DNA from 4 places in the Streptacidiphilus sp. EB129 genome. Region 2 is predicted to be linked to each of the others. Evidence: riboswitches for the same ligand, from Rfam matches in the RefSeq annotation. Region 2 holds a riboswitch; each other region holds the start of a gene.

Region 1 (7,676 bases), on a different contig from region 2:
GGTACAGGTCGCTGGTCACGCCCTCCAGGTAGACGACGCTGGCGTCCAGCGCGTCCTGGAACTCCAGGATGGAGAAGGTGCCGCTCATCCCGGGGTGCGCGCCCACGCTGTAGGGCAGCACCTGGACGTTGATGTGCGGCTGGGTGCTGAGCTCGACCAGCCGGTGCAGCTGGTCGCGCATGATCGCCGGACTGCCCACCACGCGGTGCAGCGCCGCCTCGTCGATCACGGCCCACAGCCGCAGCGGCGTGTCCGTGTCGCTGAGCAGGTTCTGCCGCACCATGCGGATGTCGGTCCGCTTGTCGATCTGCTCCGGGGTGGCCTCCGGCTGGATGCCGGCGACCACGGCGTGCGCGTACTCGCGGGTCTGCAGCAGGCCGGGGATGAACAGCGACTCGTAGTTGCGCACCGAGACCGCCTCGGCCTCCAGCCCGATGTAGACGCTGTACGGGACGTCGCCGAAGGCGTGCCACCAGCCGCGCTGCCGGGACTCCCGGGCCATCGCCATCAGGCCCTCGACCATGGACTCGTCGCTCACGCCGTAGACCGTGCAGAGGTCCCGGACGTCACGCTGGCTGATGCTGCGCCGGCCGTTCTCCAGCCGGCTGATCTTCGACTGGGAGACCAGCAGCTGTTGAGCGACCTCCTCGGCGGTCAGGCCCTTCTGCTCGCGCAGTTTGCGCAGCTCGGAACCGAGGCGACGGCGGCGGACGGTGGGATTGATGCTGGCGGACGACACGGGTCCTCCGGCTCGGGGGTGTCGGGTCTGGAACGGGATTGGTTGGTATCCCTTCCGTATCTCCAGCAGGATGCCACCGGGGAGGGTCCCCGCGTGGGGCAAACGGCACAGATCAGGGGCGTGCGGCTGCCGGAACGCGCTCTCCGCCCGCAGAGGGTGCCCATCGTGGTATTGGAACGCTGCTCGAACGCGCAGTGCCCAACCCGCAGTGCCGAACCCGCAGTACCCAACCCGCAGCGCTGAACGCGCTTGCCGAACGCCGAATGCCGAACGCCGTCCAGGGCCGCGTGGTGGGCGCGGGACGGGACGGCGTTCGGCATTCGGCGTTCGGATGTCCACCGTGCGGACACGCGGACATCCGGACGTGCGGACATGCGAGTGGATCGGGCTGTGCGGATGGTGCGGTACGGCAGGTCCGGCGGCGCTCAGCGAGCTGCCGCGCGGGCCATCCCCGGCAGCACGGCCGGACGCCTTGCGGGTCGGGTCGCGGTCCGGACGACGGGGGCGCCCGGAGCGCGGACCTGTGCGACCGGAAGGCCGTTCTGCACGTCCATCACGGCGTGCGCGACCATCCCGCCCAGCGGGTCGTAGCGGATCAGGTCACGCAGCCGTGACCTTGAGGAGCGGCCTTCGTTGCCCGGATAGAGGTGCTTGCCCAGGCCCACGGCGTGGGCGAGGGCGGCCAGCGCGGCGGTCCGCGGGTCCGGGGGCACCCCGGTGCGGATGGCCGTGTCCAGCCGTTCCTTGATGGCGCTGTTCGTGCAGTCGTCGGACGCCTGATAGCGCGTCGTCGGCAGCACCCCGCACACCTGGCCCGGCACTGCCCGCACCATCTCGCACCGCTCCAGGTGCGCGAGGTACGTCTGGCGCAGCCCCAGCCGGGGCCCGCCGATCCAGTGCACGGCACGCACCGCACTGCCGCGACGGCGCAGCAGTTCGAGTGCGTGGTCCAGGGTAGGATCGCCGGTCGGCCGTGGGTTCACCACAGCGATCCGGTCACCGTCCGGGACTATTCTTCCGGCCATGGCCAGCTCGACGAGCTGTGCCCCGGCCAGACCGAGGTCAAGGGTCTGCGGTTGTGCGGTGGTCCCGGTTGTCGGGTCCAGCGCGAGCAACAACAGTTCCTCGGGAATTGTTCTGCGGCTCTTGCCCATCCAAGCCTCCCCGCGTGGATGAAGACAGAGTGACGCCTCTCACACCCTGCTGTCGAGAGTGCCTCGAGAGTGACGCAACAACGTGATCTCGGGAACCACTGCGGCGAGCCTCACGTCTTGCTCGGGAGGGCCTGGTAACACAAAGGAATCACCGGTGAGAGGCGTCGCGGGCCAGCGTTGTCGCGGATGTGAAAGAAACTTGGGTGGGGCGTTCTGCTGACGCCCGCCGGTCGTGCGAGAGAGGTTGGAAGACGTGGGCGAGTCCCCCGACAGGGCGGAGCGGAACGACGGCGCGGACCAGGAACCGGAGACGAAGTCCTCGTCGTCCTGGTTCCAGGGCGGTGCCGCGGCACCGCAGCCGCCCGCCGTGAGTGAGGCGCTCGACTCGCCGACCACCGCGCTGCGCACGCCCCATGACCTCCCCACCCGGACGATGCGCCAGCCCGACCCCGCACCGCAGGCCCCGCCCGCCTCCCCGGCCGCCACGCCCTTCGCCTCCCCGGCTGCCGCGCCCTCCTCCGTGCCCGGCTTCGGCCCGGCCGCAGCTCCTGCTTCGGGCTCGGGCCCGGCCCCGGCTGCGAGTCCTGCCCCGGCCGCCGGTCCTGCCCCGGCTGCGGGTCCTCCTGCCTCCGGTCCGGGCTTCGGCCCGGCCTTGGGCTTCGGCCCGGCCCAGAGCGCGGCCCCGGCCCAGAGCCCGGCTTCGGCCCAGAGCGCGGCCCCGGCCCAGGGCGCAGCCTTGGCCGGCAGCTCGGCCGTGGGATTCGGCTCGGCCCAGGGCTTCGGCTCGGCCCCCGCCCAGGGATTCGGCTCGGCCCCGACCCAGGGCGGCGGCTCGCGCGCGGCGACCGGGACGGTCATGGTGGATCCGGACTCCTCGCCGGAGACCACGTCCGACGCTCTCGACATACTCGCGACTCTGCAACGACGGCCGCCCTCCAGGCTGCGCCGGGCGGTCAAGCGGATCAGCCTCTGGGGCGGCCTGCTCTGCGTGCTGCTGGTCGTCCTGGCCGTGGTCCAGGTGCTCCGCCCGCTGCCGGCGACCTCGCTGTCCATGACCGCCGACACCTCCTACGCCTTCCCCGGCGCCGCCCCCGGTCTGGCCTGGCCGCCGTCCGGGCAGGCCACCGTCGCGGTGGACGGGATCGGCAGCCTCGGGCACACCGGCTCCGACAACCCGGTGCCGATCGCCAGCGTCACCAAGGTGATGACGGCCCACCTGATCCTCAGGGACCACCCGCTGAAGTCCGGCGACCCGGGCCCGACGCTCACCGTCGACAAGCAGGCGGCCGACGAGTACACCTCGGGCAAGGCGGCCGGCGAGTCGGTCGCCAAGGTGACCGAGGGCGAACAGATCACCGAGTACCAGGCGCTGCAGATGCTGCTGATCCCCTCGGCGAACAACATCGCGCGGCTGCTCGGCCGCTGGGACGCCGGGACCGACGCCGCGTTCGTCACCCGGATGCAGACCGAGGCGGCCGCGCTGGGCATGTCCAAGACCACCTACACCGACCCGAGCGGTCTGCAGAGCACCACCCTGAGCACCGCCAACGACCAGCTCAAGCTGGCCCAGTCGGTGATGCAGGACCCGGTGTTCCGGGAAATCGTGGCTACTCCCTCGTTTACCCCGCCGGGCGACGTGCTCACGTACAACAACAACAATCTGCTGGGCAAGAACGGCGTCGTCGGGATCAAGACCGGCTCCAGCAGCGCCGCGCTCGGCTGCCTGATGTGGGCGGCGGAGCAGAAGGTCGGCGGCAGCACGCAGACCATCATCGGCGTGGTGCTGAGCCAGCCCGCCTCCGCGGCCACCGGCGGTTACCTGCCGACCGTGCTGACCAACAGCGCGAAGGTCGTGGCCAGTGCCGAGGCGGCGCTGCAGGCGCACACCGTGGCCAAGGCGGGCGACGTCGTCGGCTACGTCGACGACGGTCTGGGCGGGAAGACCCCGGTGGTGGCGTCCAAGGACGTGACCGTGGTCGGCTGGGGCGGCCAGTCCGTGACCCTGACGCTGACCCCGCAGAGCGGCAGCCTGCCGCACACGGCGGCGGCGGGTACCACTGTCGGCACGCTGACCGTGGGCAGCGGCGCGGGCGCGCAGCAGGTTCCGGTGACGCTGCAGAAGGCCCTGGTCCAGCCCGGCTACCCGGCCAGGCTCACCCGCCTGGGCTGACCGGCAGAAGGCTGACCGGACGAGGGCTTCGGAGCTCTCCCGCGCCCCGGTGCACACGCGACGTCAATCGTCGCCGGTGCACCGGGGCGCGGTGCTTTCCGGCCAGCGCGGTCGGCGGCGCGGACGGTGACGTGGGTCTCGGCGTCCGGCGCGCCGGGATCGCTCCCATCATGGCGACACATGGGGATGAATAGGACATGAGGGATCGAACTACCCCATGCTTTCAGGCCATCTGACGCCGCGAATCATGCACTGCCGCTGTGAGCAATGCCACAGTCGTTTGCGGATTTCCAGGGCATCTGCCTAGCGTGCTCCCCGTCCGCACTTAAGTGGAACTAACAACTCCGGAACGCCGAATCCTGCCGCCGGAGAGGTTCAGACACCGACGCACCGCGCCATGGCAGGAGCGGGGGACCCAGGTAAGTCGCCGCGATCTCCGGGATCGCGGCTAGGGGTGAAGCCGTGCACCGCACGGCCGGGCAACTCCGGCCCGAATCCGACAGCTCACCTCGTAGGCGTGGGAGAGGAACGCAGCTCCATGCCCAAGCACGCCCTGCCCAGTGCTACCCGCCGCACCGTCGCCAACCGCCTGTTCGCCGGAATGAGCCTGGCCGGCGTCGGCCTGGGGCTCCCGCTGGTCACCGCCGCCAGCGCCTCCGCCGCTCCGGTGAAGGCCCCCGCCGCTGCCACCACGTCCACCGATTCCGCCCCGGCGGCCACCCGCCCGGCCGCCGCCCACAGCGCCGCGCACCGGGCTGCCCGTACCGCCACGGCCACCTCCGCCACGTACACCGTGGTGAGTGGTGACTGGCTGTCCAGCATCGCCGCGAAGCGGCATGTCAGCGGTGGCTGGGAGCGGCTGTACCAGCTCAACCGCGGCACGCTGACCCATGGCGCGGACGTGATCTACCCGGGTCAGAAGCTGGCCCTCGGCGGGGCTCTCGCCGCCACCGGCAGCAGCGGCTCCGGCGCCTCCAGCGACTCGGAGGGCGAGGCGAGTTCGGCGGCGACCACGTCCTCCTCGCCGTCGTCCTCCTCCTCGTCCTTCTCCTCCTCGTCGGACGCCGCCGGTGCCGCCTCCTCCGCCTACGCGGCCGCGACCCAGGCGACCGCCGCCACGACGCAGACCGCCGTCCAGGCGCCCGGCGGCAGCACCTCCAGCGGTATCGCCGCAGCCGTTGCCTTCGCCAAGTCGCAGGTCGGCGACGCGTACGTGTACGGCGGCACCAGCTCGGCCGGCTGGGACTGCTCCGGGCTGGCCCAGGCGTCGCTGGCCCAGGCCGGGATCTCCATCCCGCGCGTCGCCGCCGACCAGGCCGCCGCCAGCACGCATGTCTCCCTGGATGCGCTGCAGCCCGGTGACCTGCTGTTCTGGTCCAACGACGGCACCGATGCCGGCGTCTACCACGTCGCGATCTACATCGGCGGCGGCCAGTACGTCGAGGCGGCCAACCCCAGCTCCGGCGTGAAGTACGAGACCATCGCCAACTGGGCTCCGGACTTCGCGGGCCGCATCGGCTGACCCCTGCTCAACCTCCTGCTCAGCGGTCGGTCACCGGGCACTCATCCGCCTGTCGAACGCCTACCCCCTCCGGTCGTGCACCGGCGGGGGTAGGCGTCGTTCGGACAAAGACACATATTTTCCGACCCCGCGCGAACTCCAGCCGCAGTGGTCACTAGGATCCCCCACAGTCACAGGGGGCGTTTTTCACTGACCATCAGTTCATGCGACCGGTGCGGCACTCCCCATGCCAAGAAGCCGCCGCTGCAAGGGGTACCTATGTTCAACATACGGGGGCGGCGCACTGCGCAGCTCTGCGCCGCAGCTCTGCTGACGGCCGTCGCAACGACCGGGACCGTCGCACTGGCAGGCTCGGCCTCGGCCGACCAGAGCCAGAAGAGCACCGCCGTGCTGGGCGACTTCCTGCACTCCGGTGCGGTCGACGTCAAGGGCGAGGGTGCGCTCGACGCCGGTACGGTCGCGCTGACGCAGGGCGGCCAGACCATGGCCGTGTACTGCATCGACCTGCACCACGGCACCGAGGCCGGGGTGAAGTACACCGAGACCGGCTGGGACCAGTCCACCCTCTCCGACAACCCGAACCGCGGCAAGATCCAGTGGATCCTGCAGCACTCCTACCCGGTCGTCTCGGCGGACGCGCTGGCCAAGCAGCTCAACGTGGAGGGTCTGAGCGAGGACCAGGCCGCCGCCGCCACCCAGGCCGCGATCTGGCACTTCTCCGACAACGCCGACGCGACCCCCGAGGACGCGACCGCCGCGCAGCTCACCAGCTGGCTGGAGACCAACGCGGTCCCCGTCACCGAGCCCAAGCCCTCGCTGCAGCTCGCCCCGGCCAGCGTGGCCGGCAAGAGCGGCGAGAAGATCGGCCCGGTCACCGTCACCACCAGCGCGAACTCGGTCGACCTGTCGCTGACCGCTCCCGCCGGGGTGTCCCTGGTGGACCAGAACGGCGCTGCCGCCAGCAAGGCCGTCAACGGCGAGAAGCTGTACGTCAAGGTGCCTGCCGGTGCCGCGGCGGGCAAGGCGACCGTCACCGCCACCACCACGACCGACCTGCCGGTCGGCCGCGCCTTCAAGGCGGTCGACGGCTCCAGCCAGACCATGATCCTGGCCGGCACGGCCCCGGTCGAGGTCACGGCCGCGGCCGAGGCGGACTGGGCCCCCAAGGGCGTCATCCCCGCGGCTGTCGCCAAGGAAGACTGCACCAAGGGTGGCGTCGACGTCACCCTGACCAACGCCGGTGACCAGCCCTGGACCACGACGGTCGGCGGCCAGTCCGTCACCGTGCAGCCGGGTGCCAGCACCACGGTGCTGGTGAAGGTCACCGAGGGCGCCACCTACGACATCACGGTGACCGGCCCCAACGGCTTCAGCCAGGAGTTCAAGGGCGCGCTGAAGTGCAAGCCCACCACCCCGGGCACGGGCCCCGGCCCGAGCAAGGCGCCGAGCTCCTCCGCCACTCCGTCCCCGTCCCCGAGCACCGGTCTCGCCGAGACCGGTGGCGGTAGCGGCACCTCGACGATCGCCGGCATTGCCGCGGCCCTCGTCGTCGCCGGTGGTGCTGCGGTCTTCGTCCTGCGCAAGCGGGCCAAGGGCACCCACGCCGCCTAGTCGTCTTTCTGTCTGAACGCGCCCTCCGAGGACGCTGCCTGACGCACCGTCCGACGGCCCCTGTCGCTCACCACGAGCGGCAGGGGCCGTCGGCTTCTCCCGGTGCGGCAATCGCGACATCCGGCCCGTCGCGCGGTGCAACCTGCGAGGCCGCAGCCGGCGTCTATCGGGGCAGACGGCACACCGGCAGATTTCAGGGGGACCAGATGCACCTTTCCGGACGGGGCTCGGCCGCTGCCGTTCTCGCCGCCGCCGCGACCCTGCTCGTCGGCGGCTGCACCAGCAGCGGTGGCAAGAGCGCTGCGGGGGCACCCACGCCGGTGGCGTCGGCCACCTCCTCGTCCTCCGGCTCCGGCGCCGCTCCGGGCACCCCGACCGGCCCCAACCCCTCGGACGCATCCGGCCCTTCGAGCAGCTCCAGCTCCTCGGCCGGAGCGGGCCCCGACTGCCGCAACCTGCCGGCCACCGCCGCCGTGAAGG
Region 2 (7,676 bases):
TACTGCGGTCAGCGTATCCGCGCCGTCGGCAGTAGAGCAGCCAGGCGAAGAGGAAGCCGCCGACGAACCCGATGAGATGGGCCACGTAGGCCACCCCCGGCACCGCCGCCGAGACCGCGTCCACCGACATCCACTGGATCGCGAACCACATCCCCAGCGCCAGCCAGGCCGGGAACCGCAGCGGCAGGAACAGCAGCAGCGGGATCAGGCTGGTCACCCTGGCCTTCGGGTACAGCCGCAGATACGCGCCGAGCAGCCCGGCGATGGCCCCGGACGCGCCCACCAGGGTCTGCGTGGCACCGTCGCCGTGCGACTGCACCAGCGCGTAGCCGTAGGTGGCGAGGTAGCCCAGGGCGATGTAGCTGAGCAGGAACGGCAGCCGGCCCGTCCGCTCCTCGACCATGGCGCCGAAGACGTACAGGAACAGCATGTTGCCCAGCAGGTGCAGCCAACCGCCGTGCACGAACATCGCGGTGAGCACCGACAGCGCCGGGACCTTCGGGAACGGGCGGGGGACCGGGCAGCCGTGGGCGGCGGCCTGCCGCAGCGGGTGGTTGTCCAGCAGCTCACTGGGGATGACGGCCCAGTGCTGGTAGTACGTCAGTTCCGCACAGGCCCGGGCGTTGCCGCTGCCGTAGAGGGGGTCGAGTCCGGAGACCGGGCCGACCAGGAACACCAGGACGCACACCGCGATCAGCGTCCAGGTCATCAGAGGGAGGTACGGACTGGGGCGTTCTTCGCGTACCGGGATCTCCATGTACCCAGCATTCCTTGGATGGACATATCTGACACTGCTGGGCTGGGACAGCCGGGGGACGGTGTGAGCGGACCCGGCCGAGGCCCTAGGGTTTCCCGCGTAGGCGTTTCGACGAGAACGCGCTGCTCCGGAGGAGTCGCGCCGAACCGAGAGGACCACCCATGACCGTCCCCCTGCCCACCGAGGGGACCCGGTGGCGCTGCACGCTGTGCGGCAACCTGACGCGATTCGACGTGACCCGTTCCTCCCGTGTGGTGGAGTTCGTCCACCTGGATCTGGCGGGGGAGCCACGGGTGGAGGAACGTGAGGTCCTCAGCGAGGCGGTCGAGTCGGTCCGCTGCCGCTGGTGCAACGCGGTGGACCAGGTCGAGCTGGTGGACCGGCCCGGCGCGGAGGCGGAGGCGGCGGCCCAGGCGGCACGCACCGAGGGTTGACGGCACGGGCTCCAGGAGTGGCGCGGTGACGAGCGGGGGGGTGAGGCGGGCGAGAATGGTGCTGTGGGCGGAGTCCCGCAGGACCGGATCGGAGCAGTGGACGTGGTGGACCAGAACAGGGCGGATACCGCCGAGGGGCCGACGGGTCCCCTCGACGCGGCCGGTCCTCAGCTGCCCACGTCCACGCCCGACGCGCCCGCACCCGCCGAGTCGGAGGCTGCCGTGGAGCAGCTGGACCGGCCGTTGCCGGAGGGCGTGCGGCGGCGGGTGGTCGGCATCGCCGCGGACGCGCTCAGCGCCGTGCCGTTGGCGGAACTGCCCTCGCGGCTACGGCCGTACGCGAAGTTCACGCCGGTGCAGCGGGCCAAGCGTGGGGCGACCGCGATCGCCGCGGCACTGGAGACCGAGCCGGCCTTCCGCTCGCGGATAGCCGAGCGGGTACGTCAGGGCCAGCCCGACCTGGTCAGCGCGCTGGAGTCGGGGGTGGTCCCGGCCGCCGCCGACCCGCAGGACATCGCCGCCGTGGCGTACCTGCTGCGTCCGGCCGGGTGGAGCAAGCTCGTCGGCGACGCCGGCGAGGAGGTGGAGCGGGCCGAGTCCGAGGGCGCCGCCGCCGAGGCCGCACGGCTGGTGGAGAAGCTGCAGGCGGAGCTCTCCGCGCTGCGCGACGCCAGCCGGGCCGAGTCGGACCGTTCCCGGGTCGAGCTGGACGAGGTCCGCAGGGACCGCGACTCGCTGCGCCGCAAACTGCGCAGCCTGGAGGCGGACACCAAGCGTGCCGAGGCGGCGACCCGCAAGGTCGCGGCCGAGCTGGAGGCGCTGCGCGCGTCCGGGGCGACCGAACGCGGCGCCGTGGACAGCGAGGTGCGCCGGCTCAAGCACCGGGTGGCCGAGGCGGAGTCCGCGCTGGAGGCGGCGAAGCGGGCCTCCCGCGAGGGGCGCAGCGCCGAGGACATCCGGCTGCGGCTGCTGCTGGACGTGGTGCTGCAGGGTGCCCAGGGGCTGCAGCGCGAGCTGGGCCTGCCGCCGCTGTCCGGCCGTCCGGCCGATTCGGTGGAGGCGGTGGCCCCGGCCACGGCGTCGCCGCACGACGTCGCCCGCCGGGCGCTGGACGCCGACGACCCGGCGCTGCTGGACCAGTTGCTGGCGCTGCCGCAGACCCATCTGGTGGTGGACGGCTACAACGTCACCAAGAGCGGCTATCCCACCCTGCCGCTGGAGAAGCAGCGGGCCCGGCTGCTGAACGGCCTCTCCATGCTGGCCGCGCACAGCAGGGCCGAGGTCACCTGCGTGTTCGACGGCAAGGACCTGGACGCGCCGGTGCCGATGGCGCCGCCGCGCGGGGTGCGGGTGCTGTTCAGCCGTTCCGGGGAGACCGCGGACGAGCTGATCCGCCGGCTGGTCCGGGCCGAGCCGGAGGGGCGGCCGGTGGTCGTGGTCTCCACGGACCGCGAGGTCGCCGACGGGGTACGCAAGGCGGGGGCGCGTCCGGTGCCGTCCGCGATGCTGCTCAGGCGTCTCGTCCGTACCTGACGGCACATTATTACCTTGGACATTTCGGTCAATCCCCTCCTCATGTCACGGGAAGGGCGACACGGCCACTTGTCTCTCACTAGTCTCTGCTCTCGAACCTCTGTCCTGCCTCACCACCCGTCCGGGTGAAGCGGGGGTTTACCCGGTCCGAAGGGGAGAGCCTGTAGTGGCTTCGCATCGTCGCCTCAAGCAGCCCAGCAGGGCGCGGGTGTCCATCCTGACGGCAGCCGCCGCCACGGCGGTCGCGCTCACCGCGCAGGCCTCCGCGCACGCCGATCCCAAGCTGACCCTGGACCAGGCCAAGTCCCAGGTGGAGGCCGACCGCCAGGCGGCGAGCGCGGCGACGGAGCAGTACGACGGGGCGCAGGTCCAGGAGCAGGCGCTGCAGCAGAAGGTGAACGTCCTTCAGGACGAGATAGCCCGGCAGCAGGCCCAGGTGAACGCCGAGACCGCGCAGCTCGGCACGGTCGCCAGCGCCGAGTACCGGGACGGCACGGTGGACCCGACGGTGGCGCTGATGCTCTCCTCGGACCCCACCGGCTTCCTCGACAAGGCGACCGCCGAGAACCAGCTCAACGACGACCAGGTCGCCATGCTGTCCTCGCTGCAGGCGCAGCAGCAGACGCTGGCCAAGGAGAAGGCCGAGGCGGCGCAGGCGCTCGGTGCCCAGCAGGCGCTGCTGAAGCAGATGCAGCAGTCGAAGGCCGCCGCCGAGGCGAAGCTGCAGCACGCCCAGAGCATCCTCGACGGCCTCACCCCGGCCCAGCAGCAGCAGGTGAACGCGGCCGGTGGCGGCGGTGGCGGGTACGGCTCGGCGGCGCACAACGACAGCCACATGACGGTCGGCCAGATCGACCTGTCCGGGATCTCCTCGGCGGCCCGCACCGCGATGCTGGCGGCGATGAGCAAGGTCGGCATCGCCCCGTACTCGATGGGCGGCTCGGGCCCGAACGTCTTCGACTGCTCCGGCCTGGTGATGTGGTCCTACGCCCACGCCGGGATCACCCTGCCGCACTACTCCTTCTCCGACGAGACCGTGGGCTCGCCGGTGGCCTCGATGGCGGACGCCAAGGTGGGCGACATCATCGTGATGGAGGGCGGCAACCACGTGGGCCTCTACGCGGGCAACGGGATGCTGCTGAACGCCCCCGAGTACGGCTACACGGTCTCGATCCAGCCGATGAGCTACTTCGGCGGCGTGGTCGCCATCCGCCGGTTCTGACGTGTCGACACCCCAGAATGTGACTCACGTCACCGCAACCCCAACTCCCGGGTCGTTCTGACCGTTTTGACGGTCATGTCGTCGCAGTTCGGTCATGTGGCAACTACGTTCGGTTGGGGTTTCGGAACACTATCGTTACCTAAGAGAGTTTTTACTTACAGGGATTTGAACGGATCACGGTTGGGTCACTAGTGTCACTGATCGAACCACCGCGAAGTCGATCACTCAGCCTGAGTGGCAGCGGAGGTTTCCGCCGAGTCCGACCGCACGGCACGACGTCCGGATCCACCGGACGCCTACAGGGGAAACGCCGTCAGTTCGGAGCCGGGGAACCATGTTCCTCGGGGTGAATCGACGCCAGGCCGGCTTCTCGCCGGTGAAGCGCCGTAGGGCACGTCTTCCAGCCCGAACCCGTCAGCTCACCCGGTAGGCGGCCGTAGGAAGAAGGAGCTCGCCTTCGTGGCGTCCCATCGTCGTCCCAAGTCCCCCAGTCGCGCGCGGATAACCGTACTCACCGCTGCCGCCGCCACCACCGTCGCACTCTCCGCGACCGCGGCCCAGTCGGCCTCGGCGGCGCCCACACAGACCACCGCGCAGCTCCAGGCGGAGATCAACCAGGACAACCAGGCCTCCGACGCGGCGATCCAGCAGTACGACGCCAACCAGGAAGCCCAGCAGAAGGAGCAGGCCCAGGTCAGCACCCTGCAGGACCAGGTGGCCCGGCAGCAGGCCGCGGTCAACGCGCAGGAGGCCGGCCTCGGCGCCATCGCCAGCGCGCAGTACCGCGACGGTGCGATGGACCCCACGGTCGCGCTGATGCTGTCGTCGAACCCGACGAACTACCTGAACCAGGCCTCGGCGGCCGACCAGATCGCCAGCAGCCAGACCACGCAGCTCAGTGACCTGAAGACGCAGCAGGCCACGCTGGACCGGGAGAAGGCCGAGGCCCAGACCAAGCTCGCGGCCCTGGACCAGACCAGCAAGCAGCTCGCCGCCTCCAAGGCCTCGGTGCAGCAGAAGCTGGCCGCCGCGCAGGCCAGGATGGCCTCGCTGACCGCCCAGCAGCAGGCCGCGCTGGCTGCCGCGCAGCAGCAGGCCACGCCCACGAGCTCGCACAGCTCGGGCAGCGGCAGCTCCGGCTCCAGCGCGAACGGCTACAGCCCGAGCGGGTCGGCCGGCGACTCTGCGGAGGCGACCGCCTTCGCCGCCGCGCAGAGCAGGCTCGGCGACGTCTACGTCTACGGCGACACCGGCCCGACCACCTTCGACTGCTCGGGCCTGATGATGTGGTCCTACGCCAAGGCCGGCATCACCCTCGGCCGCACCACCTACGACCAGGTCACCCAGGGCACGGCGGTGAACTCCACCGCCGACCTCCAGATCGGCGACCTGGTCTTCTTCAACGGTGGCGAGCACGTCGGGATGTACGCGGGCCACGGCATGGTGCTGCACGCCCCGCACACCGGCACCGTGGTGAAGTACGAGCCCATCAGCTACATCGGCTCCATCTACGCGATGCGGCACCTGTAGGCCCTCGCTAGAGTTCTCGCAGTTCCTGAGGCCTGTCGTCCGGTCGGTCCGGGCGGCAGGCCTCGATGGCGCGTGCGCCGGGTCGCGCGTGCGCCGGGCCCCTGAGCGAGGAGAGCGTCGATGCGTGACATAGCGGTGTTCAGCGGCAGTGCCCACCCCGAACTGGCCGCGGAGGTCTGCGCCCATCTGGACGTACCGCTGAACCCGGTACGGGTCAACCGGTTCGCCAATGACTGCCTTGAGGTCCAGCTGCAGGCGAACTGCCGCGAGCGCGACGTCTTCCTGATCCAGCCGCTGGTCACCCCGGTGCAGGAGAACCTGGTCGAGCTGCTGCTGATGTGCGACGCCGCGCGCGGTGCCTCGGCCGGCCGGATCACCGTGGTGATGCCGCACTACGCCTACGCCCGCTCGGACAAGAAGGACGCGCCGCGGATCTCCATCGGCGGCCGCCTGGTCGCCGACCTGCTGGTGGCCTCGGGGGCCGGCCGGGTGCTGGCGATGACCCTGCATTCGCCGCAGGTGCACGGCTTCTTCTCGGTGCCGGTGGACCATCTGCACGCCCTGCGCGAGCTGGCCGAGCACTTCCGCCGCTACGACCTGTCCCGGACCACCGTGGTCTCGCCCGACCTGGGCAACGCCAAGGAGGCGGCGGCCTTCGCCCGGCTGCTCGGCGTCCAGGTGGCGGCCGGGGCCAAGCAGCGCTTCGCGGACGACCGGGTCACCATCAGCTCGGTGATCGGCGAGGTGGCCGGGCGCGACGTCATCGTGCTGGACGACGAGATCGCCAAGGGCAGCACGGTTCTCGAACTCCTGGACCGGCTGCGGGAGTTGGGCGCCCGTTCGATCCGCGTCGCGTGCACCCACGGACTGTTCACGGCCGGTGCGCTCAAGCGGCTCTCGGACCAGGAGGACGTACTGGAGATCGTCTGCACCAACACCGTGCCGATCCCGGCCGGGGAGCGCACCGACAAGCTCAGCGTCCTGTCGATCGCCCCGGCGATGGCCGAGGCGGTCCGCAGGATCCACAACGGGGAATCGGTCAGCGCGCTCTTCGACGCCGTGTGACGGTGACCCCGATCGAGGGAATCGATGCCGGGGCCCGCCCCGGCATCACCCAGGATGACGTGGCGTTTCGTCAGTTCGTTGGGGATTGGCATGAATATTCGCCAGTCGAGGTGTTTGGTGTCGTTGTGTCCGACTCGCTAACGTCTGCGCTCGGTCCTCCGCATCGTCGACCGTCCTTCCGGGCGGCACCGGGGGACCGCTGGGCTCGGTGACGCATCCGGCGTCGCGGCACGGCCCCGCACCGGACGAACGGAGCCCGCCCACGTGGCGTCCCACCGACGTGCCCGACCTCTGGGCCAGCACTCCGCCGTGGTGCTGTTCTCCCGGACCGCCGCGACCGTCGCCGCAGCCACCGCCGCGGTCCTGAGCACCGGAGGGAGCGCCCTGGCAGCCCGGGGCCCGGCCGCCCAGGGGCCGGTATCTCCAGGTACGGCGTCTCCAGGCATGCAGACCACCGGTGACGTGCAGCAGCAGGTCGACGCGCTCTACGCGCAGGCGGAGGTCGCCGGTCAGCGGTACGACGGGGCCCGGGAGCAGGAGCGGGCGCTGCTGCGCCGGGCGGTGCTGCTGCAGCAGCACATCGCCGAGGAGCAGCAGCAGGTGAACACCCTGGCCGCGACCGTGGGCTCGCTCGCCAGCGCCGAGTACCGGCAGGGCGGCGGCATGGACCCGCTGATGCAGCTGATGTTCAACGCCGACCCGCAGGACTACCTGGAGCGGGCCACCCACGCCGACCAGGCGGACGCCTCGGCCGCGCTGAGCCTGCAGGACCTGCGCGGCATCCAGCGCCGGCTGACCCAGGACCGGGCGGAGGCGCTGACCCAGCTGTCGGCCCTGGAGCTGCTGCAGCAGACCATCGCCGGCAGCAAGGCCGAGGCCCAGCGCCGCCTGGGCGCGGCGCAGGCGCTGCTCGGCAGCCTCAACGACCAGCAGCGCGCCACGATCCAGCAGGCCGAGAGCGACGCGGCCGGGGCGGCCGCGCAGGCGGCGGGGGAGGCCCTGCCGCCGGACCAGGGCCCCGCCTCGGACCGCGCGGCGGCGGCGCTCGCGGCGGCCCGCGGCGAACTGGGCAAGCCCTACGTCTACGGGGCGACCGGGCCGGGGGCGTTCGACTGCTCCGGCCTGATGTACTGGT
Region 3 (7,676 bases), on a different contig from region 2:
GGGGTGGATCATGCCGCAGGCACCGCTGGTGCTGGCCTCGATGCGAACCCGGCGGCAGGCCCGGGAGCTGGCCAGGTTCACCCAGGGCAGGCCGGGCGAGAAGATCATGCGCGAGTACGTCAGCTTCGCGACCTCGCTGGCGTTCCTGCGGCAACGCGCCGAGCGCGGACAGGCGGGGTCGGACTTCGCCGAGCGCGAGCAGGAACTGCTGCACCACCTGTGGGAGCGCAAGGAGCTGGTGACCGACGCGTTCAGCCGGGTCGGCGCACAGGAGTGGTACCGGACCCACCCGGTCCAGCGCCCCGTGTACGGGTTCCCCGGCCCCGGCTACCCGAACGGCTACGGCCTGCGACCGCAGCCCTACCCCCAGCAGTACCCACGGGGCTACCCCCAGCCCTACCCCCAGCCCCACCCGTACGCACAGCCCCAGCCGTACCCGCAGCCGCAGCCCCACCCGTACGCACAGCAGCCGCAGCCGCAGCCCTACCCGCAGCCCTACCTCCAGCCGCAGCCGTACGCACAGCCCGAGCCGGGGCCGTACCCCCAGCCCCAGCCGTACACGCAGCCCCCTCAGCCCCAGCCCTACCCCCAGCCGCAGCCGTACCCGCAGCCACAGGCACAGGCACAGGCGCCGTACGGCGCCCCCGGCGGCCACCGCCCTGCCCAGCAGGCCCCCACGCCGTACCTTCCCGCGCAGCCGGCCCCGGGCCACGGCGGCTACGCCCACCCGGTCCAGCCCTACGGCTACCCCGCGGCCACCCCGCCCCAAGCCGCCCCGCAAACCCCTCACCCGGCCCAGGCCCAGGCCCAGGCCCCGGCCCAGTCCGCACCGGCCGCGTCCGAGGCCCAGCCTCCCGCCGCGCCCACCGCGCAAACCCCCGCGCAAGCCCCCGCGCAGCCGGAGGCGCCCGCGGCGCGCGACGTTCCCTGAGGGCGCGCGCACAACATCCGCACGCCAGTGTCCGATCGCATCGGAACCATCGGAGCCTCACTTCGCGTTGTTCTCTTAACCCCGCACAAACGGTGCGGAGACGCCGATACAGCGTCAGGAGGCCCGCGGATGACCGATGGCATCTATCGCATGGCCGTGACCAGTGGTTACGTCCACAAAGAGACGGTTTCTCTGGCGGGGCAGCAGGTCAGGCACTGGCTGAAGGCGCAGCACTACGACGATCCCGGCGCCGAGGACGGCCGCCACCGCATCGGATCGCAGGCCGTGCTGGACTGTGCGCTCAAGGACCGGCTGCGTGGAGCCGCAGGCGCGAAGGAGTCGGTCGCGCGCTGGCGACTACGGGAATTCACTCCGCAGGGAATCTGGCAGACCTCACTGACGATCAGCACCCCGCAGGCCGGACGCACCTGGGTACGCCTGGACGCCGAGCAGCTGCCGGTCCGCGGCAGCTCCGCGACCAAGGCGCCGGTACCGGCCCTGGCCCGGGGCCTGCTGGACGCGCTGGCCCCGGCCGAGGGCGAGCACGAGGGCGCGGCCCGGCTGCACGTGATGCCCACCGTGATCGAACGCGGGGACGTCGACGAGGTGCTGGACGAGCTGTGCGACCCGGACCGGCGGATGCCCATCGTGGTGGCGAGTACACCGCCCCGGGTCGACTTCGAGGACTGGCTCGCCGAGACCGTCGACCCGCTGCTGCGCGGCTGCGCCGGGCTGGCCGTGCTCTACGCCCTGTCGCCCTCGGCCGAACGCGACTTCAACCGCACCCTGGAGCACCACCGGGTGTACGGCGGCGCGGTGCGCACCTACCTTCCCGGCCTCGACCCCGCCTGGGCCCCCGAGGCCCAGCGGCACCGGGTGATGGCCCGGCACACCCTCGACGCCGACCTGCGCCGGGCGTCCGGCCTGCTGGCCTGGCTGCCGCGCCGGCTCGCGGTGCAGACCCCCCTGCCCGACGCGCTGGCGGGGCTTCCCCCGCTGCGCTCCCGCGTGGTCACGGACGGTACCGCCGAAATCGACGGGGTCCAGCCCGGTTCGCTGCTGGTGGACCACAGCGAGGAGGAGGCGCACGAGGAGCGGGCCCGGGCCGAGGAGCTGCAGGAGGTCCGTCGCTGGCTCCGCGCGGCCGAGGAGCGCGAGTCGCAGCTGGCCGCCGAGTACGACGAGCAGTACAGCGAACTGCGCGAGGCGCGCACCGAGGTCCGGTCGCTGCGCGGCCGGCTCGCCGACGCGGGCGGCCCGGAACTGCTCACCTCACTGCCGGTGGTGCCGGACGGCAACCGGCAGGACCCGGTCTCCTTCGCCGAGTTGCTCGACCGGATGCACGAGTTCCCGCTGCTCGCCTTCACCGGCGACCCGCGCCTGACCAAGGAGCTCGACGACCAGACCGACCACCCCACCTGGGTCCGGATGGCCTGGGACGCGCTGCTGGCCCTGCAGGACTACGCCGAGGCGGCGGTGCGCGGGGAGTCCGGCGGCGACTTCCGCCGCTGGTGCGAGAACACTCCCCCGGACTGCCATGTCTTCCCCCCGCGCAAGGTGATCCGCGACGAGTCGCGGACGGTCCGCACCAACGGCAAGTGGAAGGGCGAGCGGGAACTGCCGGTACCGGCGACCGTCAGCCCTTCGGGCAAGGTGTTCATGGGCGCCCACCTGCGCATAGGCGGCGGGGGCACCGCTCCCCGGCTGCACTACCACGACGACTGCTCCGGTACCGGCCGCGTCTACATCGGCTACATAGGCCTGCACCTCCACAACACTCGCACCAACTGACCGCCCCGGTCCCGGGTTAGGGTCGAGACCGGACTACTGCTGGAGGTTGGACGACATGGCACGGATTCCCTCATCGCTCGTCGCGGCGAGCGGTCTGGTCGGCGGATTCGCGATCGCACGGGCGACCAGAAAGCGCGAGTTGGGCGGGGTCGCCCTGGCCGCGGCCGGCGCGGTGGCGGCCACGCAGTGGAAGCGCTCCGCCGGGACCGGCACGGCGGTGGCGCTCACCGGCCTCTACGTCGCGGCGTTCGCGGGCTCCCATCCGCTGGCGAAGAAACTGGGCGCATGGCCGTCGGTGGCCACCGTCTCGGCGGGTGTCGCCCTGGCCTCCTGGGCCGCCGTGGACCGCCGCGCCTGACAGCAGGCGGCGCCCCCGCCGCAGCGCAAGCCGACGGCCCCGGTGTCGGGGGGATGTCACCGGGGCCGTCGGGGTCTGTGCGGGCCTGGTCTGCGCGGGCCTGCTCTCTGTGAGCCCCGCTTCAGGGCCTATGGGGCCCGATCAGAGGGCGAGGCCGTGGTCGGCGAGCCAGCCGGCCGGGTCGACGGGCTCGCCGCCGGCCGGGCGGACCTCTAGGTGCAGGTGCGGCCCGGCGGCGTTGCCGGTGGCGCCGACGCGGCCGATGGGCTGACCGGCCGTCACCTCGCCCGAGCCGACACCGATCGCCGACAGGTGGCAGTACCAGAGCTCGGTGCCGTCCGGCATGGTCTCCACCACGCGGTACCCGTAGGCGCCGGCCCAGCCCGCCGAGGTGACGGTGCCCGCGCCGATGGCGAGCACCGGAGCGCCGGTGGGGGCGGTGAGGTCCAGCCCGGTGTGCAGGTGGGCCCAGAACGAGTCCGACTGTCCGAAGCCCGCGCCGGTGGTCGCCCCGGGCACCGGAGCGACCAGGGTGCCCAGCTGTGCCACCGCCTGCGGGCGGTGCGCCCGGAGCGCGGCCTCGACGGCCGCGGCAGTCTGCTCTCCCGGGGAGCGCTGGGCGGCTGCCTGCGCGGCCGACCCGGCGGCGGCCTGCGCCGCCTGCTGCTCCGCCTCGGCGGCGAGCTGCTGCAGTCTGGCCTGCTTCTCCGCCGCCGCCTGGGCGGCCTGTCGGCGGGCCGTGTCCTCGGCGGTGGTCTTCTGCTGTGCTGCCTGGTTCCGTATCCGCTCCGCCAGCGCAGTGCCCGGATCCGTGTTGGCCGCCGTGTTCGAGCCGAAGCCGACGGTCTGGCCGTGGTCCTGGTGGGACCGGTCCTGATGCGCGATGAGCGTGCCCTTGGCGGCGCTGCCCGGCTCCGCCGCGAACGCGCTTGCCGGGGCGGCGAGTCCGGTCGCGCCGACCGCCGCCATCGCCGCGAAGCCGAGCACGGCGGAGGGGGCGATGCCCGACGACCGCTGCTGCGGCACCGCGGGCTGCGGCGCTGCCGCCCGTGGCATCGACCGAGGCGTTTCCGGCTCGTCGATGTCGGACTGTTCGGGGGCCCAGGTGGTGGGCTGGTACGACGCCACCGTCGGCGTGCTCCTTTCCTTCCCTTTCGCCGACCGGGTTAGCTGACGGGTTCGGAGAGGAAGGTCCCCTACAGCCAGGTGCGGCTGATTCACCCCGACGTACGTGGTTCCCCGGCTCCAACTGGATTAGGCGACTGAGCACGACGCCGTCCGACTAACGGCAGAACTTCGCGCTGCGTTATAGAAAGGTAATCCTAGTGCCGCTTGAATCCAAGTGATCCAGGGGGTGCAGTTGTGGATCGAGGGCCTGCAGTTGTGGATCGAGGAGGTACATTTTTGATGTGTACTGAATCATGAACGAGAAACAATCACTGACACTCTGTCATCGCACCAGGCAGAACTCGTTGCCCTCCGGGTCGTGCATCACCTGGAATGCTCCCTGGTCGTCGGTCTGCACCTCACCCACCACCTGCGCTCCGCGCCGCAGCAGTTCGTCACGGACCGCGTCGATGTCGCCCACCTCGACGTCCAGGTGCAGCCGGTTCTTCTTCGTCTCCTTGCCCTCCGGCACCGCCTGGAAGGCCAGTCGGGGCTGACCGCCGGGCGGGTCGACGTAGGACCACTGCGGCGTCCGGTCCACCGGGGAGCCACCGACCAGCAGTGCCCAGAACCGCACCAGACCCGCGGGGTCGGCGCAGTCCACCACGATCTCGTCCAGCCTTCCCAGCCCGGCTTCGATGCCCATGGCCTCACGCTAGCGCCGCCGGGACCGCCCAGGGGAGTCCGCCGCACCGACCAGGCGGCCGACCGATCCGGCGAGCACCTTCTGCAGCAGGCTGTACGCCAGAATCGGCAGCAGCACCAGGGGATGATCCGGTATCCGCGTCGCCGCGACGACCGCGCTGGCACTGCTGTTGTTCATTCCCGAGGCGTAGGTGACCGCGATCGCGTCGGACCGGGGAATCCGCAGCCGGTTCGCGATCACCCAGCCGGTGAGAAAGGAGCAGCCGCACATCAGCCCCGCCGCGACGGTGACCAGGACCAGGAAGTCCGGGTCGGGACGGGCGAGCACCTGGCCGAGCGCGCCACAGGCGTTGGTATAGCTCAGGCTGACCACCACCCCGAGGTTCAGCAGCCGGATCACCGGCAGCGCCGGTGTCAGCCCGCGGCCCACGCGGGCCGCGACCTGCCCGGCCAGCAGCCCCGAGGCGCAGGGCAGCACCACCGCCAGGACGGCGAACACGCTGCTCGCGGTACGGGCGATCGCGTGCAGGTCGGTGGCGTAGTCACCGGCCGTGAGAAAGCCGCCGAGATGCAGCCCGAGCGGGATGGTCAGCGGGCTCAGCAGGGTCGAGCCGACCACCAGCCCGAGGGTGAGGGTGGCGTTCCCGTCGCTGCCCTGCGCGAAGACGGTGGCACCGGCGGCCACCGGCATCGCCCCGATCAGGGCCAGGCCCACCAGCAGGCTCTGCGCCTCCTTCTGGTTGTGCCACCCGGCGGCCGCCACCGAGGCCGCCGCCAGCAGCAGGGTCGGCAGCAGTGCGTTGGTGAGGATGCCCAGCAGCAGCGGACCGGGGCGGCGCAGCAGCCGTGGCAGTTGCTCGGCCCGGGCGGTGAGTCCGGCGGTGAACACGATCAGCGCCAGCAGCCCGGCCGGCAACGGGAAGCCAACCGCGCCGACATGCCCGAGTGACACCCGGCGCAGGGCCTCGCCCGGTTCCGGCAGTACGGCGGCGAGGACGTACATCCCCACCATGATCCACAGCAGTTGCCGCTGCAGCGCCCCGCCGAGGCGGGCCAGCACCCCGTCCACCACAGCGGGATGCCCGGCGGACGACTGCCCGGCGGACAGCTGCTCGGCGGACGACTGCCCGGCGGACAGCTGCTGGGCGGACGGCTGCTGGGGAGACGCGTGCGCGGGAGACCGGCGCACGGGGGATGAACGCATGGCGGGAGCCCTCCGTCCTGTCATGGCATGGTGCTGGTGCCTGCGGCCCGGAGCGGGCGTACGCCTGTCGTGCCTGACATCTGATCAGAAGGCACCGGGGGAAGTCCCGTCAGAGCCCGCGAACTCATTCGATCGAGTGGCTTACGACTCGACCGGGAATACCGGCATACCGGATGAACCCGATCATTCCGTGTTGCCGTACGGCGGGTAGAGCCAGTCCACCAGCATGTTGGCGAACTGGTCCTCGGACATCGACCGTGCCTGGGCGAACGACCCGTCGTCGGTGGTGTGGCGCACCGTCCCGTCCGGTCCGAGCAGGGCCAGCGCCGGGATGCCGCTGCTGGCGAGCCGGACATAACGGGCCGCCAGTTCGGTGTTGTGGTCGTACTGCCCCACATCCACGGTGACCAGGTGGTAGTTGCGGGACAGGATCAGCTGGATGCCGGGGCTGGCCACCAGCGCGGACAGGGCGGTGCAGTCCTCGCACCAGCCGGCGCCGAAGTCCAGCAGGACCGGGCGCCCGTCGGCGCGGGCCGCGGCGAGCGCGGCGGTCACGGCCGCCGGGGCGTCCTGGTTCGGGTCGTAGCCGTCGGGGACCGAGGCGGGCTTCACCGACGGCAGCGGCGGGAAGGGCCGGGCCAGTCCGAGCGGCCGGCCCGAGGCCTCGGCGTCCGACCCCGTGCGGGGACGCCCGGCGGACGGGAGCCCCCTGCCCGTGCCCACCACGGTGACGCAGCCACCCAGCGCCAGCACGGCGGCCAGCGCGGCCACGACACACAGCAGCCGCCTCTGCGCCTTCATGCCGCCCGACCTCCTGCCGGCTGATCCGGCCGCCCGCCCGATCCTGAAGATCATTTGAGCAGAGAAAAGGCCCGCTCCCCCGGCGGCGAGGCCGGGGGAGCGGGCCGATCACTCGAAGGAGTGAGGGCGGAGCGTCAGGACAGGGTCAGGTACGCGAGACTGCCCAGACCGGCCACGGTGCAGTAGATGGCGAACGGCGTCAGGGTGCGCGTCTCGAAGTACTTGGTCAGGAAGCGCACCGCGATGTAACCGGCCACGAAGGCGGCGACCGCCCCGGCCAGCACCTGCCCCCGGATGCCGTCCCCCGCGTGGCCCATCAGCGACGGCACCTTGAGCAGCGCCGCCGCCCCGATCACGGGGGTGGCCAGCAGGAAGGCGAAGCGGGCCGAGTCCTCGTGGCGCAGGCCCTTGAAGATGCCGGTGCTGATGGTGACGCCGGACCGGCTGATGCCCGGCAGCAGGGCCAGGATCTGCGCACCGCCGATGATCAGGGCGTGGGTCCAGCTCAGCTTGGTGATCCGCCGGTCCGACAGCTCGTCGGGGTGCAGTTCCTCGTCCCCGGGCGCGACCGCCTCGCCGGCCCGCCGTCGGCCGGAACCGCCACGGCGCAGCCGCTCGGCGACGTACAGCACCAGGCCGTTGAGGGTCAGGAAGATGGCGGCGGGGATCGGCTTGCCGAGCGACTCCCGGAACACCTTGTCCAGCGCGAGCCCGGCGATGCCGACCGGGATCGTCGCCACGATCAGCAGCCAGGCCAGCTTCTGGTCCACCGTCTCGAT
Region 4 (7,676 bases), on a different contig from region 2:
CAGCCCGATGCCGTGCGACTCGATGACGGCCGCGTACTCGCGGCAGGCGGCGAAGGTGCGCTCCAGCGCCTCGGGGGCGAGCCGGCCGGTGCGGTCGACGCCCTGGCCGAGCCGGACGATGGTCATCCGCCGGTCCAGGTCGTGCAGTTCGCCGGTGGCAGGGTCGAGGTCGGCGACCAGGAGCCGGATGGAGTTGGTGCCGCAGTCGATCGCGGCCACGCGCTGCGGCGTCTTGTCACGCGGCGTCTTGTCACGCGAGGTCATGACGTCCCGTCCTCGTCGGCGTCGTTGCCGGTGCAGACACAGGGTCCCTTGCGCCACCACTCCGGCAGCGCCGCCAGCGCCTCGTCGCCCAGCGGGTTGACGCCGGGTCCGGCCGCGAGGCTGTGACCGACCAGGACGTGCAGGCACTTCACCCGGTCCGGCATCCCGCCGGCACTGGGGAAGCCCTCCAGCACCTCGATGGCGTCGCGCTTGGCGATGTAGTCCTCGTGGGCGCGCTGGTAGGCGGCGGCCAGCTCGGGGTCCTCGGCCAGCCGCGCGGTCTGCTCCTTCATCATCCCGTCGGCCTCCAGGGTGCCGATGGCGGAGGCGGCGCGCGGGCAGGTCAGGTAGTACAGGGTGGGGAACGGGCTGCCGTCCTCCAGCCGCGGGGCGGTCTCCACCACGTCGGGCAGGCCGCAGGGGCAGCGGTGCGCCACGCCGCGCAGCCCGCGCGGCACCCGGCCGAGCTGGGCGGCGATGGCGGCGATGTCCTCGTCCGCGACCGGTTCGGGCGCGGGTACCGGGTTGTGCGTCATGGCCTTGCTTTCGTCGGTGATGAACTGTCGGCGCTGTCGAGCGACTCGAACATGCTGTCGTACCAGGGCTGCCGCACCGCGCCGGGCGCCGTCTGCGCGGAGGCGGCGGCCGGGGCCGAGTCGGCCGGGGTCGGATCGACCGAGGTGAACGGGGTCTCCCCGGGGAAGCCGTAGTGCAGCCGGGCCCGCGCCTGGGCCTCGACATAGGCGGGGTCCTGCCAGCGGGCCTTGTCCCGGCGCAGCTCGTCCACCTGGGCCTGGGCCTGCTGGGCGGCGGCCCGCTGCTGCGCGATCTGGGCGCGCTGGGCGATGAACTGACGGGTCGGGTAGGCCAGCGCCGCGACCAGCGAGCAGAGCACCAGGGCCAGCACCGCGGCCCGCCCGGTGAACCGCGGCCTGCGGCTGCGCGCGCCGGTGCCCTGCCCGCCGCTACCGCCCTTGCTGCCGCTCACGCGCTCGCCCCTCCCGTCGATGCCCGACCGTGCTGCTGAACAGGGATACGCCGGTGCCCCGCCGACCCACCCTAAAGGGTGCGGGCGACGGGGCACCGGAGCGACGTCAGCTCGCCGAGCTGTGCTGGAAGCGCGGGAACGCGGCGCGGCCCGCGTACTCCGCGGCGTCGTCGAGGATCTCCTCGATGCGCAGCAGCTGGTTGTACTTGGCGGTGCGGTCCGAGCGGGCCGGGGCGCCGGTCTTGATCTGGCCGCAGTTGGTGGCGACGGCGAGGTCGGCGATGGTGACGTCCTCGGTCTCGCCGGAGCGGTGCGACATCATGCAGCGGAAGCCGTTGCGCTGGGCCATCTCGACCGCGTCCAGGGTCTCGGTCAGCGAACCGATCTGGTTGACCTTCACCAGCAGCGAGTTCGCGATGCCCTCCTTGATGCCCCGGGCCAGGCGGGTCGGGTTGGTCACGAACAGGTCGTCACCGACCAGCTGGACCTTGCTGCCCAGACGCTCGGTGATGACCTTCCAGCCGGCCCAGTCGTCCTCGAACAGCGGGTCCTCGATGGAGACCAGCGGGTAGGCCGCGACCAGCTCCTCGTAGTACTCGGTCATCTCGGCGGCCGAGCGGGACTTGCCCTCGAACTCGTACTTGCCGTCCTTGTAGAACTCGGACGCGGCGACGTCCAGCGCCAGCGCGACATCGCGGCCGGGGACGTAGCCGGCCTCCTTGATGGCCTCGATGATGAGGTCCAGCGCGGCGCGGTTGGACTCCAGGTTCGGCGCGAAGCCGCCCTCGTCGCCCAGGCCGGTGGACAGGCCGCGCTGCTTCAGCACCGACTTGAGCTGGTGGTAGACCTCGACACCCCAGCGCACGGCCTCGGAGAAGGACTCGGCGCCGATCGGAGCGATCATGAACTCCTGGATGTCGACGTTGGAGTCCGCGTGCGAACCGCCGTTGAGGATGTTCATCATCGGGACCGGCAGCAGGTGCGCGTTCGGGCCGCCCAGGTAGCGGAACAGCGGCAGGTCGCTGGCCTCGGAGGCCGCGTGGGCCACCGCGAGGGAGACGCCGAGGATGGCGTTGGCGCCGAGCGAGGACTTGTCCGGAGTGGCGTCCAGGTCCAGCATCGCCTGGTCGATCAGGCGCTGCTCGGTGGCGTCGTAGCCGACCAGCTCCGGGCCGATCTGCTCGATGACCGCGAGCACGGCCTTCTCCACGCCCTTGCCGCCGTAACGGTTCTTGTCACCGTCGCGCATTTCCAGGGCCTCGAAGGCGCCGGTCGAGGCGCCGGACGGAACGGCGGCACGGCCGGTGCTGCCGTCGTCGAGGCCGACCTCGACCTCGACCGTGGGGTTGCCTCGCGAGTCGAGGATCTCCCGGGCTACGACGACGTCGATGGACGGCACAGGCATCTCCTTGGGGCTGCTCCTACTGGTTTACCCCCTGAGCCTATCCGCAGGAGGGCTCGCAGCGACGCGGCGCTCGCGGGAGTCCCACGATGCGGCGCCCCTACTCACCAGTAGTTCACCCAGGGGTGCGCTGGCGGGCAGGGACGCCCTCGTCCCGTCGGAGTCGACCCGTCAGCCGACCTGGAGCTGCTGGCCCGGGTAGATGAGGTTCGGGTTGCCGCCCACCGTCGACCTGTTGTCCTGGTAGAGCGTCTGCCAGCCACCGCCCAGGTGCGCGGACGCGGCGATCCCGGACAGGGTGTCACCGGGCTTGACGGTGTAGCCGCCGTGGCCGACCGCGTGCTGCCCGGGCACCGATGCCTGCGGCGCGGACTGCGCGGCGGGCTGCGTGGTGGACTGTGCAGTGGTGGACTGCGGCGCGGACTGCTCGGTGGCGGTCGGCTTGCGGTGCTTGCCGGTGCCGGTGTGGGTCGTGGTGCCGTGGGTCGGGGAGCTCTTGGTCGGCGTGCTCTTGGTCGTGGTGCTCCGCGCCGGGGTACCGGTGTCGACGGAGGCCGGGGCGCCGCCACGGGTCAGGCCGGCCTGCGGGCCGCACACCGGCCAGGCGCCGGGGCCCTGCGAGGCCAGCACCTTCTCGGCGACGGCGATCTGCTGGGCCTTGCTGGCCCGGTTCGCGGTGGACGCGTACGAACCGCCGCCGTAGGCGGACCAGGTCGAGGCGGAGAACTGCAGTCCGCCGTAGTAGCCGTTGCCGGTGTTGATCGACCAGTCGCCGCTGCTCTCGCAGTTGGCGACCTTGTCCCAGGTGGACACCGAGGCCGCGGAGGCGGAGGTGGCACCGATGAGCGGCAGGGCTATCCCGGCGGTGGCCAGGCCACCGGTGGCGACCAGGCGCCGGGTCTGGCTGGTGCGCGGCTTGCGATGGCGGCCGGTGCTGTTCACGGGCATGGCGAAGGGCATGGCAGGTGTCCTCTCCGACGCCTGCGAGGTGAGCTGTCGGGTTCGGGCCGTGAGGTAGCCCGGGCGCATGACACGCCTTCACCCCCAGCCGCAGCCCCGTGGACTGCGGCGACTTACCTGGGTCCCCCGCTCCTGCCCAATGAAGAAGTCTTGGTACCGGCGCACGGCTGGACAGGACTCGGCGTCCCGTACGACGGCCGCCCACGTGTGCGGGCGTTCTGGGCAGGCTAGACAGACCGGACTGATAATCACAAGCCCATCAGTTCGCCTCACCCGTCCCGGAACTGGCGCGGCGGCTACTCCGGCAGCGCCTCGGGCGGCTGCTTCGCGGGCTGCTCCGGGCGGTAGCCGACCGGGAGTTGGCGCAGCCCACGCATGATCAGGCCGCCGCGCCAGCGCAGTTCCCCGGGCGCGACGGTGAGGTGCAGATCGGGGAGGCGGGTGAGCAGCGCGGCGAGAGCGTACTGGGCCTCAAGTCGGGCCAGCGGGGCGCCGATGCAGTAGTGGATGCCGTGACCGAAGCCGAGGTGCGGGTTGTCCCGGCGTTCGAGGTCCAGCAGGTCGGGCTGGTCGAAGCGGGCCGGATCGCGGTCCGCGCCGGCCAGCACCACCAGCACCGGATCGCCGACCGCGATGTCCTGGCCGCCCAGGGTGATCGGGCTGGTGGCGAAGCGCCAGGTGGCGAGCTCCACCGGGCCGTCGTAGCGCAGCAGTTCCTCGACCGCGGTGGCCAGCAGCGCGGTCTCGCCGGCGGCGAGCGAGGCCTGCAGCTCGGCCCGCTGCCGGGGATGGTTCAGCAGGTGGTAGAGGCCGTTGCCGATGAGGTTGACAGTGGTCTCGAAGCCGGCGAAGAGCAGGATGAAGGCCATCGCCGCGGCCTCGTTCTCGGTCAGGTGCTCGCCGTGGTCGCTGGCCCGGATCAGGTCGGAGATCAGGTCGTCACCGGCCTGTCCCGAGGCGATGTCGGCGCGCTTGCGGTGGATCAGTTCGGCGAGGTAGGCCCGGATCCGCTTCACCGCGCGGGCCACGCCGCCGCGCGGGCTGCCGCCGCCGGCGCCCGGCTTCTCGTGCCGGACCATCATCCCGGCCCAGTCCCGGAAGTCGTCCTGGTCCTCGGCGGGGACGCCGAGCAGGTCGCAGATGGCGTAGATGGGCAGCGGGAAGGCGAACTCGTGGATCAGGTCGGCCTCACCCCGCTCCGCGAAGCCGTCGATCAGCCGGTCGGTGAGCTCCCGGACCCGGGGTTCGAACAGGGCGACGCGGCGCGGAGTGAAGGCCTTGGAGACCAGCCGCCGCAGCCGGGTGTGGTCCGGCGGGTCGATATTCAGCAGATGGGTCATCAGGTCCGCGTTGCGCTCGCCGGGGATGCCGACCCGGCCGCTGCGGTGGCCCTGGCCGCTGTGGTGGGCCGGGCTCTTGCTCAGCCGGGCGTCCGCCAGCGCCTGCCGGGCGTCGTCGTAGCGGGTGACCAGCCAGGCCTCGACCCCGCTGGGCAGCGTGGTCCGGTGCACCGGATCATGGCTCCGCAGCCAGGCGTACGCGGGGTAGGGGTCGGCCGCGAACTCCCAGGTGAAGAGTTCCGGGCCGGTCTCGGCGACAGCGCTCGGGACAGCACTCGGGACACTGCCCGGGAGAGTGGTCGGGGCGGCTGTCGGAACGGTGGGCGGCTTGTGCACTCCTTGACGGTAGCCGGAGGTTGACCCGCGTCACGGACGGGCACTGTTGCGGTGGCGGGCGGGATGCTTACGATCACCGGCAGTGAACGGGCCGTGCGGGGGCCCGGCGAGAGGAGTCAGGACATGCAGATACGCGGATCCGTCGTGGTCGTGACCGGTGCGGCCGGTGGCATCGGGGCGGCTTTGGCGCGCCGTTTCGCCGCCGAGGGCGCGCGCGGGCTGCTGCTCGCGGACCTGGACGCGGCCCGGGTGGAGGACCTCGCGCTCGAACTGGACCGTGAGGGTTGTCACACCGTCGGCGTCGGCAGCGACGTGACCCGGGAGAGCGACGTCCGCGCCCTGGTGGAGACCGCCGAGAAGCACCTCGGTCCGGTGGACCTGTTCTGCAGCAACGCCGGCATCGGCTCCGGCGCCGGCATCGAGGCCTCGAACGAGGTCTGGCAGGCCTGCTGGGACGTCAACGTGATGGCGCACGTGTACGCGGCGCGGGCGGTGCTGCCGGGCATGCTGAAGCGCGGCCGGGGCTACCTGCTGCAGACCGCGTCCGCCGCAGGGCTGCTGCAGATGCCCGGCGACGCCGCCTACACCGCGACCAAGCACGCCGCGGTGGCCTTCGCCGAGTCGCTGGCGGTGACCTACGGCGACCGCGGCATCAAGGTCAGCGCGCTGTGCCCGCAGGGCGTGCAGACGGCGATGACCGCCGATCCGGCGGTGAACGCGGTGCTGTCGGCGCTGGGGCCGATCCTGACCACCGAGGAGGTCGCCGACGCGGTGGTGGCGGGCCTGGCCGAGGAGCGGTTCCTGATCCTGCCGCACCCCCAGGTCGCCGCCTACGAGCAGGGCCGGGCCGCGGACCGGGACGGCTGGCTGGCCGGGGTCCGCGGCGCGGTCAGGGGCCTGGAGCTCACTGCTCCCCGGGACTGACGGCGAGGACGGCGGCCGCGACGGCCTGACGGCGGTCGCGGGGCTCCGCCGTGCCGTCCAGCATCTCCGGGGTGGGCAGGATCGCCGGGACCGGCACGGTCACCCCGTTGTCCGCGTAGCGCCGCAGCTGCTCGCGCACCTGCCCCGGGGCGCCGTGCAGCACCAGGGCGTCCACCACGTGGTCCGGGACCGAGGCGGCGGCACCCTTGCGGTCACCGGCGGCCCAGGCGTCCCACATCGGCTTCAGCACGTCCCCGCGGCCGAGCCAGCGGTGGAAGGCCGCGTAGGCGGGCACGGTGAGGTAGCCGGCGATCAGCCGCCGTCCCAGCGCCCGGGCGTGATCCGCGTCACCGGTCGGGCAGACGAAGATGCGCGCGGCCACGGTCTTTCCGGTGCCGCCGGCGGCGTTGAACTCCTCGACGACGGTGGTCACGTCGTCGGCGGAGAGCCAGTTGAGGATGGTGCCGTCGGCCTCCCGCGCGGCCAGTCCGAGCATCCCCGGGCGCAGCGCGGCCAGCAGCACCGGCGGGGTGGCCGCCGGGACCCGCTCCAGCCGGAACCGGCGTACCGCGAAGGTCTCGTACTGCTCGTCGACGGCCTGGCCGGTGAAGGCGGCCTTCAGGAACCGCAGGGTGTCGCGGCTGCGCTGGAAGGGCCGGTCGTGCGGGACCGCGTTCCAGTCGCTGACGATGACCGGGGACGAGGCGCCGATGCCGAGGGTGAACCGGCCGGGCGCGGCCTCGGCGAGCGCGGCGGCCTGCATCGCCAGCAGCGCCGGACCGCGGGTGTGCACCGGCACGATGGCGGTGCCGAGGTTCAGCTGCGGGGCCCAGACCGAGGCCAGCGCCAGCGGGGTGAAGGCGTCGGCGCCGGCCGTCTCCATCGACCACAGGTCGGTGAAGCCCAGGTCGGGAAGGGCCTCGACGAGGCGGCGCTGGTCGGCGAGCGGGATTCCGTCCAGCGGGAAGGTGAGGCCCCAGCGGGGTCCTTCGGACGGTGCGGTGAGGGACATGCCGCGATGCCACCAGGTTTCGGCCAAGTTGTCGAGGCCGTCTATCCCCCGTCCGGCCGGGGCTGCGACGATCCGCGAAGTCTCCGCGAAGTCCCGACACCCGTTCGTACCCGGAGGGTCAGATGTCCGTCAGAGGCACCCTCGCCGTGGTCGGCGCGATCGCGCTGACCACGGTCGCCGTTGTGCTCGCGCCCGCCCAGACCGCCCTCGCCGGGCAGGGCCCGGCCGCCGGACCACCCCCGGCCACCAGCACGCAGGGCGGCACGGCCCCGGCCGGCCCGGCGGCGGCACCGGCACCCCGGGTCGACGCGGTGTACCGCACGTCCGACGGCGTCAGCCACGGGACCAGCTACCTGGCCGCCCCCGGGGTGACCGCCGATCAGCTGTACCAACTGCTGGCCGCCCAGGGTGTCCAGGGGCTGACCGCGCCGGTGGCGGGCGCCGGGGCCC

The links. Region 2 has a riboswitch for cyclic di-AMP ahead of ABH925_RS24340 (NlpC/P60 family protein). Riboswitches for the same ligand answer to the same signal wherever they lie in the genome.
Region 1: linked by a shared signal. The riboswitch ahead of ABH925_RS34640 (NlpC/P60 family protein) and the one ahead of ABH925_RS24340 (NlpC/P60 family protein) in region 2 are both predicted to bind cyclic di-AMP.
Region 3: linked by a shared signal. The riboswitch ahead of ABH925_RS35085 (M23 family metallopeptidase) and the one ahead of ABH925_RS24340 (NlpC/P60 family protein) in region 2 are both predicted to bind cyclic di-AMP.
Region 4: linked by a shared signal. The riboswitch ahead of ABH925_RS11855 (transglycosylase family protein) and the one ahead of ABH925_RS24340 (NlpC/P60 family protein) in region 2 are both predicted to bind cyclic di-AMP.

The regions. Positions count from the first base shown of each region.
Region 1 covers NZ_JBGCCS010000053.1:12,147-19,822, reverse strand. Annotated here, with positions in the region: gene ABH925_RS34655 (helix-turn-helix domain-containing protein) at 1-739, opposite strand, end outside; gene ABH925_RS34650 (GPP34 family phosphoprotein) at 1,165-1,893, opposite strand; gene ABH925_RS34645 (D-alanyl-D-alanine carboxypeptidase family protein) at 2,147-4,063, shown strand; cyclic di-AMP (ydaO/yuaA leader) riboswitch at 4,404-4,594, shown strand; gene ABH925_RS34640 (NlpC/P60 family protein) at 4,602-5,585, shown strand; gene ABH925_RS34635 (Cys-Gln thioester bond-forming surface protein) at 5,844-7,196, shown strand; gene ABH925_RS34630 (hypothetical protein) at 7,403-7,676, shown strand, end outside.
Region 2 covers NZ_JBGCCS010000021.1:83,227-90,902, forward strand. Annotated here, with positions in the region: gene ABH925_RS24320 (rhomboid family intramembrane serine protease) at 1-757, opposite strand, end outside; gene ABH925_RS24325 (hypothetical protein) at 919-1,191, shown strand; gene ABH925_RS24330 (NYN domain-containing protein) at 1,363-2,724, shown strand; gene ABH925_RS24335 (NlpC/P60 family protein) at 2,891-3,946, shown strand; cyclic di-AMP (ydaO/yuaA leader) riboswitch at 4,245-4,395, shown strand; gene ABH925_RS24340 (NlpC/P60 family protein) at 4,406-5,476, shown strand; gene ABH925_RS24345 (ribose-phosphate diphosphokinase) at 5,597-6,541, shown strand; gene ABH925_RS24350 (NlpC/P60 family protein) at 6,986-7,676, shown strand, end outside.
Region 3 covers NZ_JBGCCS010000056.1:8,254-15,929, reverse strand. Annotated here, with positions in the region: gene ABH925_RS35100 (PrsW family intramembrane metalloprotease) at 1-931, shown strand, start outside; gene ABH925_RS35095 (hypothetical protein) at 1,061-2,722, shown strand; gene ABH925_RS35090 (hypothetical protein) at 2,778-3,080, shown strand; gene ABH925_RS35085 (M23 family metallopeptidase) at 3,222-4,208, opposite strand; cyclic di-AMP (ydaO/yuaA leader) riboswitch at 4,221-4,351, opposite strand; gene ABH925_RS35080 (VOC family protein) at 4,531-4,893, opposite strand; gene ABH925_RS35075 (bile acid:sodium symporter family protein) at 4,903-6,096, opposite strand; gene ABH925_RS35070 (thioredoxin family protein) at 6,280-6,897, opposite strand; gene ABH925_RS35065 (undecaprenyl-diphosphate phosphatase) at 7,032-7,676, opposite strand, start outside.
Region 4 covers NZ_JBGCCS010000007.1:231,849-239,524, forward strand. Annotated here, with positions in the region: gene ABH925_RS11835 (exopolyphosphatase) at 1-264, opposite strand, end outside; gene ABH925_RS11840 (DUF501 domain-containing protein) at 261-800, opposite strand; gene ABH925_RS11845 (septum formation initiator family protein) at 797-1,252, opposite strand; gene eno (phosphopyruvate hydratase) at 1,359-2,651, opposite strand; gene ABH925_RS11855 (transglycosylase family protein) at 2,826-3,614, opposite strand; cyclic di-AMP (ydaO/yuaA leader) riboswitch at 3,618-3,786, opposite strand; gene ABH925_RS11860 (cytochrome P450) at 3,911-5,290, opposite strand; gene ABH925_RS11865 (SDR family NAD(P)-dependent oxidoreductase) at 5,414-6,214, shown strand; gene ABH925_RS11870 (LLM class F420-dependent oxidoreductase) at 6,195-7,226, opposite strand; gene ABH925_RS11875 (hypothetical protein) at 7,349-7,676, shown strand, end outside.